DNA from 2 places in the Paenarthrobacter sp. CCNWLY172 genome. Region 1 is predicted to be linked to the other one. Evidence: riboswitches for the same ligand, from Rfam matches in the RefSeq annotation. Region 1 holds a riboswitch; the other holds the start of a gene.
The links. A riboswitch is a leader RNA that binds a small molecule or an ion and turns the genes downstream of it on or off. The one in region 1 is predicted to bind glycine.

Region 1 (4,211 bases):
ACCAGCGGGCCATTCCAGGCCGTGGGGATCTTGAGGACGTCCGGTGAAGGCCCGACGCCGGCGCTCGTCTCGGGCGCCGGATGCTCCGGATCGCTCGGGACGACTTTGGCGGAAAGCAGCTCGGCCACTGCGTGCGGAAGTTCCTTCGGGTTTCCGGCAATCCGGGTCGCCAGGGTCAGTGCTTTGGTCTGGCCATCTGCCATGGCCAAAGCGGTGGTGGGCCAAACAAGGGACCTACACCCGCCGCCGTCGGCCAGGGCTTTCAACAGTTCCTGCTCGGTGACGTCCCCCGGGGCGGAGAGAACAAACTCGTCCATGACAGTTCCGATGTGTCCCGGGGCGAGGGACCCGGCTCTCATCACCGGGTGGACGTGAAGGCTGAGGATGTTCGTGCCCAACTTGGCCAAGGACTGTGTGACCGTCTGCAGTGAACCTGGCTGGTCCAGTAGCACTGTCCGGGCCCGCCACAAGGCCGGTGCCAGATGTAGTCTGTGCCGTTGGCGGAGGGCCGGCGCGTGCAGCCAGCCCCGGAGGACCTTGGCAGCTGAAGGTTCGGCCACCCAGATCACCAAAACGGTGGCGGTCACTGCAAGCAGCAGGACCTTGGCCACGTAGGGGAGGGTGGTTCCCACCACGGCCGCATGAACCAACAGTTCGATAGGAAGCATCACCGCGATGTTGGCGAGGGTGAGCCGGGCCTTGGGAGGTTCAGGCAATTGTCCGCAGACATCACACAGAAGATCCGCGGTGACGGAAGTGCTCGGGTTGGGCTTCATGTTCCCATGCTGCCCTCCCCCCGTTTCGCGCCGGTTGCCAGCGCGTCACGTTCTGTGGACGGGCCGGTGAACGTGCAAGAACCCGGCGCCCTCGCGGAGAGAACACCGGGTTCGGTGAAGCAACTGGGAACTGATGCCCGCAGGGAGCCGGCGATCCTAGCGGGTTCGGTCGGAATCGAGTTCGGAGTCCAGGTCCGATCCAAGGCCAGAGGTCCGGGCAGTGCTGCGGGCGGCAGCAGCGTCCTTCAGGAGGTCGCGGATTTCGGCCAGAAGGGCAGTATCTGCCGGAAGCGGCTCTTCCTCGGGCTCCTCGGTGGAGAGGCGGTCCTTGACCAGGGAATTGATCTTGTTCATGGGTGCCACAAAGATGAAGTAGACCACGGCAGCGGTGATCACAAAGGTCACGAGAGCCGTCAGCACGGCACCGATGTTGATGAAGGTGGCGGGGTTGTCCTGCCAGATCCTGAAGCCGAGACCATCAGCGTTCACTCCGCCTGCGGCGGCGATCACGGGGTTAATAATGTTGGTGGTGAAGGCCGCAACGAGGGCTGTGAACGCACTGCCGATGACTACGGCAATGGCCAACTCGATCACGTTGCCGCGAAGTATGAAGTCCTTGAAACCCTTGAACATGGATGATCCTCCGAATAGGTGCAGTGTCTGCCTCCAGCAGAGATCAAAATACCACTCCGGGGTTTCCAGCCGGTGTAAGCGGGGATGTGAGAGAGCGTTGGTGGGAAGGGCTCGGGATGTGAGAGAGCGTTGCTTTCTCCCACATCCCGGCACACCCATGACTCCCTGTCAGGCGAGCAGGGACCTGGTGTGGTCGTTGAGGAACATTCCGCGGGGGTCGAACGCGATGCATCAGTAACCACACCTTGCTTGCACTTTTTCAAAACAACCCGCTATGGTGTGAAGCGTGTCACTCATGGTGGCGCAACGCTTTTGATCTGCGGCGGGAGAGTCCTGCCGGTACATCCAGTCAGGCGCCGTAGGAGCAAATCCTCCCCAGGAATCTCTCAGGCCCATGTACCGCCGCGGTTAGGCAACTCTGGAAAGCAGTCCGGGCAACCGGGCTCACCGACGGTGCAAGCAGGCAACCATTCCTGCGGAATCTCTCAGGTCCAATACAGAGCGGGGAGGAACCCCACATCATCGTGGCGCTCATTGGGCGCCTGAATCATGGAGTTCCTCTTGACTGTTCAATCAACCCCCACCGCCTTCGCGGACCGGCACATCGGCGCCCGCCGCCAAGCCGACGTTGACACCATGCTCAAGGCCATCGGCTACGACTCTGTCGACGGCCTGGTAGACGTCGCGGTCCCCGATTCCATCCGGCAGGACACCGCCCTGAAGTTGCAGGACGCCCTCACTGAAGTCCAGGTCCTCGCCGAGTTGCGCAAACTGGCTTCCAAGAACAAAACCGCTGTCCAGATGATCGGCCAGGGCTACTACGACACCGTGACGCCCCCGGTGATCCGCCGCAACATCCTGGAAGCTCCCGCTTGGTACACGGCCTACACGCCGTACCAGCCGGAAATTTCGCAGGGCCGCCTCGAAGCGCTGCTCAACTTCCAGACCATGGTGCAGGACCTCACCGGACTTCCCGTAGCCAACGCCTCGCTGCTGGATGAAGCCACCGCCGTTGCCGAGGCCGTATTGCTGATGCGTCGGGCCAACAAGTCCAAGACGGCCAAGGACGGCAAGACCGTCCTGGACGCCGACCTCCTCCCGCAGACCATCGCCATCGTGAAAGGCCGCGCCGAGGCGCTGGGCTTCGAAGTGGAGATTGCTGACCTGTCGGCAGGTCTTCCCGATGGCGACATCAACGGCATCGTCCTGCAGCAGCCCGGCGTTTCCGGCCGCGTCTTCGACCACTCCGGCGTCATCGCCGACGCCAAGGAACACGGTGCCCTGGTCACCGTGGCCGCTGACTTGCTGGCGCTCACCCTCATCACGCCCCCGGGCGAGCAAGGTGCGGACATCGCCGTCGGAACTGCGCAGCGCTTCGGTGTCCCGCTGTTCTTCGGCGGCCCGCACGCTGCCTACATGGCCGTTCGCGAAGGCATGGAACGTACACTTCCCGGCCGCATCGTTGGTGTTTCCAAGGACAACGCCGGCGTCCCCGCGTACCGCCTGGCCCTCCAGACCCGCGAGCAGCACATCCGCCGCGAAAAGGCCACGTCCAACATCTGCACGGCCCAGGCATTGCTCGCCATTGTCGCCTCGGTGTACGCCGTCTACCATGGCCCCGAGGGCCTGAAGGCGATCGCCGAGACCGTCCACGGCCACGCACGTACGCTTGCCACCGCACTGCAGAAGGCCGGCCGCGAACTCGTCTCCGAGGCCTTCTTCGACACCCTCACCGTCCGGGTCCCGGGCAAGGCCGACAAGGTCATCGCCGCCGCTGAAGCCCGCGGTATCAATTTGCGGCTCATCGACGCCGACACCGTTGGTGTCTCCGTTGATGAAACCACGACGCCGGACGTCCTCTCCGCGGTAGCCGTCGCCTTTGGCGCCGGACCCGTGGGGGACGCGGCCGGGTTTGAGCTGCCCTCTGACGTGGTCCGGACGTCCGACTTCCTGCAGCACCCGGTGTTCAACACGCATCGTTCCGAGACGCAGCTGTTGCGCTATATCCGCAAGCTGTCCGACCGGGACCTTGCTCTGGACCGCACCATGATCCCGCTGGGCTCCTGCACCATGAAGCTGAACGCCACTGCTGAAATGGAAGCCATTTCCTGGCCGGAGTTCGCCTCCATCCACCCGTTCGCTCCGGACCACCAGACTGCTGGTTGGCGGGAACTGATTGAGGATCTGGAAGCTGACCTCACGGAGATCACGGGCTATGACCAGGTCTCCATCCAGCCGAACGCCGGTTCCCAGGGTGAGCTCGCAGGTCTGCTGGCAATCCGCGGCTACCACCTGTCCCGCGGTGATGAGCAGCGCACTGTCTGCCTCATCCCCGCGTCGGCCCACGGCACCAATGCAGCGTCTGCTGTGCTGGCGGGCATGAAGGTAGTGGTGGTGGCCACGGCTGCTGACGGCACCATCGATCACGCGGACCTGACCGCCAAGATTGAAGCCAACAAGGACGTCCTGTCCTGCATCATGATCACCTACCCGTCCACGCACGGTGTGTACGACGCCGACGTTCGCGAGGTGTGCGACGCGATCCACGCAGCCGGCGGCCAGGTCTACGTTGACGGCGCAAACCTGAACGCACTGGTTGGCTTGGCACAGCCGGGCAAGTTCGGCGGCGACGTGTCCCACCTGAACCTGCACAAGACCTTCTGCATCCCGCACGGCGGTGGCGGACCGGGCGTGGGCCCGGTTGCTGCCAAGGCACACCTCGCACCGTTCATGCCCGGTGACGCGAACAAGGCTGCGCACGAGCCTGGTCATGGTGTCGCGATTTCCGCCTCACGTTACGGC
Region 2 (4,211 bases), on a different contig from region 1:
CCCACCAGAAGTGCTCCACCAGCCAGCCGCCGAAGATCGGGCCGAGCGCCGCACCACCGGAGAAGCCGGCAGCCCACACAGCGATCGCGAGCCGCCGGCGGTTGGGATCGGTGAAGATGTTCCGGATCAGGGACAGCGTTGAGGGCATCAGCATGGCGCCGAAGACACCAAGGCCCGCGCGTCCGGCAATGAGCCATTCAGCGGAAGGCGCGAATGCCGTAGCAGCCGAAACCGCTGCGAAGCCGGTGCTGCCGATCAGCAGCAGCCGCCGTCGTCCGATTCTGTCGCCGAGGTTGCCCATGGAGACGAGCAGTGCGGCGAGGACCAGGGGATAGGCGTCAACAATCCACAGCAGCTGAACGCCGCCCACTTCCAGGGATCGGGCGATCTCGGGCAGGGCGAAGGTGAGCGCGGTGTTGTCGACGGCCACCAGCAGCACCGGGAACATCAGGAGTGCCAGTGCCGTCCAATCGCGCCACGGTGCTGCCTGGCCCATATCGGGACGAGCGGAACGGGGTGCTTGGGTTGAGGACGGCGAGTACATGTCATTTACTATACCGTCCAGACGGTATAGTTTCAAATACAACCCGGCGAGCCTTTAGGGAATGATGGACACATGCCACGAAAACCAGTTGCCCGGGACGCCGTCCTGGATGCTTTCGAAGCCCTCCTCATCGAGGTGGGGGAGCGAGCTGCCACGCTCGACGCCGTTGCCAAGCGCGCAGGGGTGTCCAAAGGTGGGCTGCTCTACCACTTCCCCAATAAGGAAGCACTGATCACGGCCCTGCTTGAACGGCTGGATCTCTTGGCCGACGAGGACACGGAGCTGATGAAGGCGTCGCCCGATGGTTCCGCCGCCTACTTCATTCGCTCCTCGCTCTGGGCGGACACGCCGATGGACCGGGCTTTTGTTGCAGTCACCAGATTGGCTGAAGTGGCCCACGAGGAAACGCGTCGCAGATTCGCCGCCATTCAACAGCGGTGGCTGGACGTGCTCGCCGAGGACGTCGGCCCAGAGGTTGCCAAGGCAGTCAGTTACATGGGTGACGGGCTCTATTTCAACGCGATGTTCGAGGGCGGGCAAGAGGGCGGCAATGTCGGGCGGGAGGCCGACGTCGAAATCCTGCTTGGAGTCCTTGAGCGGCTGAGGAAGTAACGGGCAGTCCATTTGCGGCGGCGACCGTGACGTAGGACAATTAACCCCTGTGGCCTCCCCTGATCGGGGTCATACATAACTGAAAATGCCTTTGATCTGCGGCGGGAGAGTCCTGCAAGCATGTGATGCAGGCGCCGTAGGAGCAAACCCTCCCCAGGAATCTCTCAGGCCCACGCACCGCCGCGGCGAGGCAACTCTGGAAAGCAGCAGGCATTCTGCCCACCTCAAGGGTGAAAGAGTGCTGTGCTCACCGACGGTGCAAGCGATGGTTGTTCACGCAACGCGCGGAAACTCTCAGGTCCAATACAGAGCGGGGAGGAACCCAGCCGCTGTGGCGTACCCAAACGCCGCCCAAGTAATGGAGTTCCTTCGTGACGGTTAGTTCTGCCTCCACCACCTTCGTTGATCGGCATATTGGCGCCCGCCGCCAAGCCGACATTGAGACCATGCTCAAGTCCGTCGGCTACGACACCGTTGATTCGCTGGTGGACACCGCCGTCCCGAACGACATCCGCCAGGACGTCGCCCTCACCCTGCAGAACGCTTTGAGCGAAGTTGAGGTTCTGGCCGAGCTCCGCAAGCTTGCGTCCAAGAACAAGACCGCTGTCCAGATGATCGGCCAGGGCTACTTCGATACCGTGACGCCGCCGGTGATCCGCCGTAACATCCTTGAGTCCCCGGCCTGGTACACCGCCTATACCCCGTACCAGCCGGAAATCTCCCAAGGCCGTCTCGAGGCTCTCCTGAACTTCCAGACCATGGTCCAGGATCTGGTTGGCCTCCCGATCGCCAACGCCTCCCTGCTGGACGAAGCCACGGCCGTGGCCGAGGCCGTCCTGATGATGCGCAGGGCCAATAAGAACGCAGGTGCACGGGATGGCAAGACCGTCCTCGACGCAGACTGCCTCCCGCAGACCATCGCCATTGTGAAGGGCCGCGCTGAGGCCCTCGGCTTTGAGGTCGAGGTTGCTGACCTCTCGCTCGGTCTCCCGGAAGGTGACATCAACGGAGTCGTCCTCCAGCAGCCCGGTGTTTCCGGCCGCGTCTTCGATCACTCAGCTGTGATCGCCGAGGCCAAGGAGCGTGGCGCGCTGGTGACGGTCGCTGCCGACCTCCTGTCCCTCACTCTCATCACCCCTCCGGGCGAGCAGGGCGCGGACATCGCCGTTGGATCCGCGCAGCGCCTGGGTGTTCCGCTGTTCTTCGGCGGCCCGCACGCCGCCTACATGGCGGTCCAAAAGGGCCTGGAGCGTTCCATGCCGGGCCGTCTGGTGGGCGTTTCCAAGGACGATGCCGGTGTCCCCGCCTACCGCTTGGCGCTGCAGACCCGCGAGCAGCACATCCGCCGCGAGAAGGCCACGTCCAACATCTGTACCGCACAGGCATTGCTGGCCATCGTGGCCTCGATGTACGCCGTTTACCACGGCCCCGAGGGCCTCAAGGCGATCGCTGAAACCGCGCACGGCCACGCCCGCACCCTGGCAGCGTCACTGAAGGCTGCCGGCGTCGAGGTCTTGCACGGATCCTTCTTCGACACCATCACCGTCCGCGTTCCCGGCAAGGCAGGCGAGATCGTCGCCGCCGCCGAGGCCAAGGGCATCAACCTGCGCGGCGTCGACGCTGACACGGTTGGCATCTCTGTTGATGAAACCACTACGTCCGAGATTGTCGGCGGTCTCCTTGATGTCTTCGGAGCTTCGGTTTCCGAAGCCGCTGAAGGCTTCGCTCTTGAGGCTTCCGTGGAGCGCACCAGCGACTTCATGCAGCACCCGGTATTCAATACGCATCGTTCCGAGACGCAGCTGTTGCGCTATATCCGCAAGCTCTCGGACCGCGACCTCGCGCTGGACCGCACCATGATCCCGCTGGGTTCCTGCACCATGAAGCTCAACGCCACCGCTGAAATGGAAGCCATTTCCTGGCCGGAGTTTGCCTCCATCCACCCGTTCGCTCCGGATTCCCAGACCGAGGGCTGGCGTGAACTCATCACCGACCTCGAGGCGCAGCTGACCGAGATCACCGGATATGACCAGGTCTCCATTCAGCCGAACGCCGGTTCCCAGGGTGAACTGGCAGGTCTGCTGGCGATCCGCGGCTACCACCTGTCCCGCGGCGACGAGCAGCGCAATGTTTGCCTCATCCCCGCTTCTGCCCACGGCACCAACGCTGCCTCTGCAGTGCTGGCCGGCATGAAGGTGGTAGTTGTTGCTACGGCGCCTGACGGCACCATCGACCACGTTGACCTCAAGAAAAAGATCGAAGCGCACCGGGATGCCCTCTCGGCCATCATGATCACCTACCCCTCCACGCACGGCGTGTACGACGCCGACGTCCGCGAGGTCTGCGACGCCATCCACGAGGCCGGCGGCCAGGTCTACATTGATGGCGCAAACCTCAACGCACTCGTTGGCCTTGCACAGCCGGGCAAGTTCGGCGGCGACGTGTCCCACCTGAACCTGCACAAGACCTTCTGCATCCCGCACGGCGGCGGCGGACCGGGCGTGGGCCCGGTTGCTGCCAAGGCACACCTCGCACCGTTCATGCCAGGCGATGCAGCCTCCTGGACCGAGGGCAACGACGTCCCGATCTCCGCATCCCGCTTCGGTTCCGCCGGAGTCCTGCCGATTTCCTGGGCCTACGTGAAGCTCATGGGTGGCCAGGGACTGACGGAAGCAACCAAGTCGGCCCTGCTCGCTGCAAACTACATCGCATCCCGTCTCAACGACCACTTCCCGGTGCTTTACACCGGCGAAGGCGGACTCGTGGCCCACGAGTGCATCCTGGACCTTCGTGAACTGACGGCCAAGACCGGCGTCACCGCTGAGGACGTGGCCAAGCGCCTGATCGACTTCGGCTTCCACGCCCCCACCCTGGCGTTCCCGGTTGCCGGCACGTTGATGGTGGAGCCGACGGAGTCCGAGGACCTCGTGGAGATCGACCGCTTCATCGAAGCCATGATCACCATCCGCAAGGAAATCGACCAGGTTGCCCACGGCGAATTCACGGTAGAGAACTCGCCGCTGCGCAAGGCACCCCACACGGCTGCCGCCGTCGT

Region 2: linked by a shared signal. The riboswitch ahead of gcvP (aminomethyl-transferring glycine dehydrogenase) and the one ahead of gcvP (aminomethyl-transferring glycine dehydrogenase) in region 1 are both predicted to bind glycine.

What each region holds. Positions count from the first base shown of each region.
Region 1 is NZ_JBBEGB010000005.1:395,791-400,001, forward strand. Features, by position in the region: gene WBN73_RS10565 (amino acid-binding protein) at 1-776, opposite strand, end outside; gene mscL (large conductance mechanosensitive channel protein MscL) at 933-1,409, opposite strand; glycine riboswitch at 1,723-1,821, shown strand; gene gcvP (aminomethyl-transferring glycine dehydrogenase) at 1,971-4,211, shown strand, end outside.
Region 2 is NZ_JBBEGB010000017.1:69,612-73,822, forward strand. Features, by position in the region: gene WBN73_RS19930 (MFS transporter) at 1-544, opposite strand, end outside; gene WBN73_RS19935 (TetR/AcrR family transcriptional regulator) at 617-1,156, shown strand; glycine riboswitch at 1,249-1,346, shown strand; gene gcvP (aminomethyl-transferring glycine dehydrogenase) at 1,528-4,211, shown strand, end outside.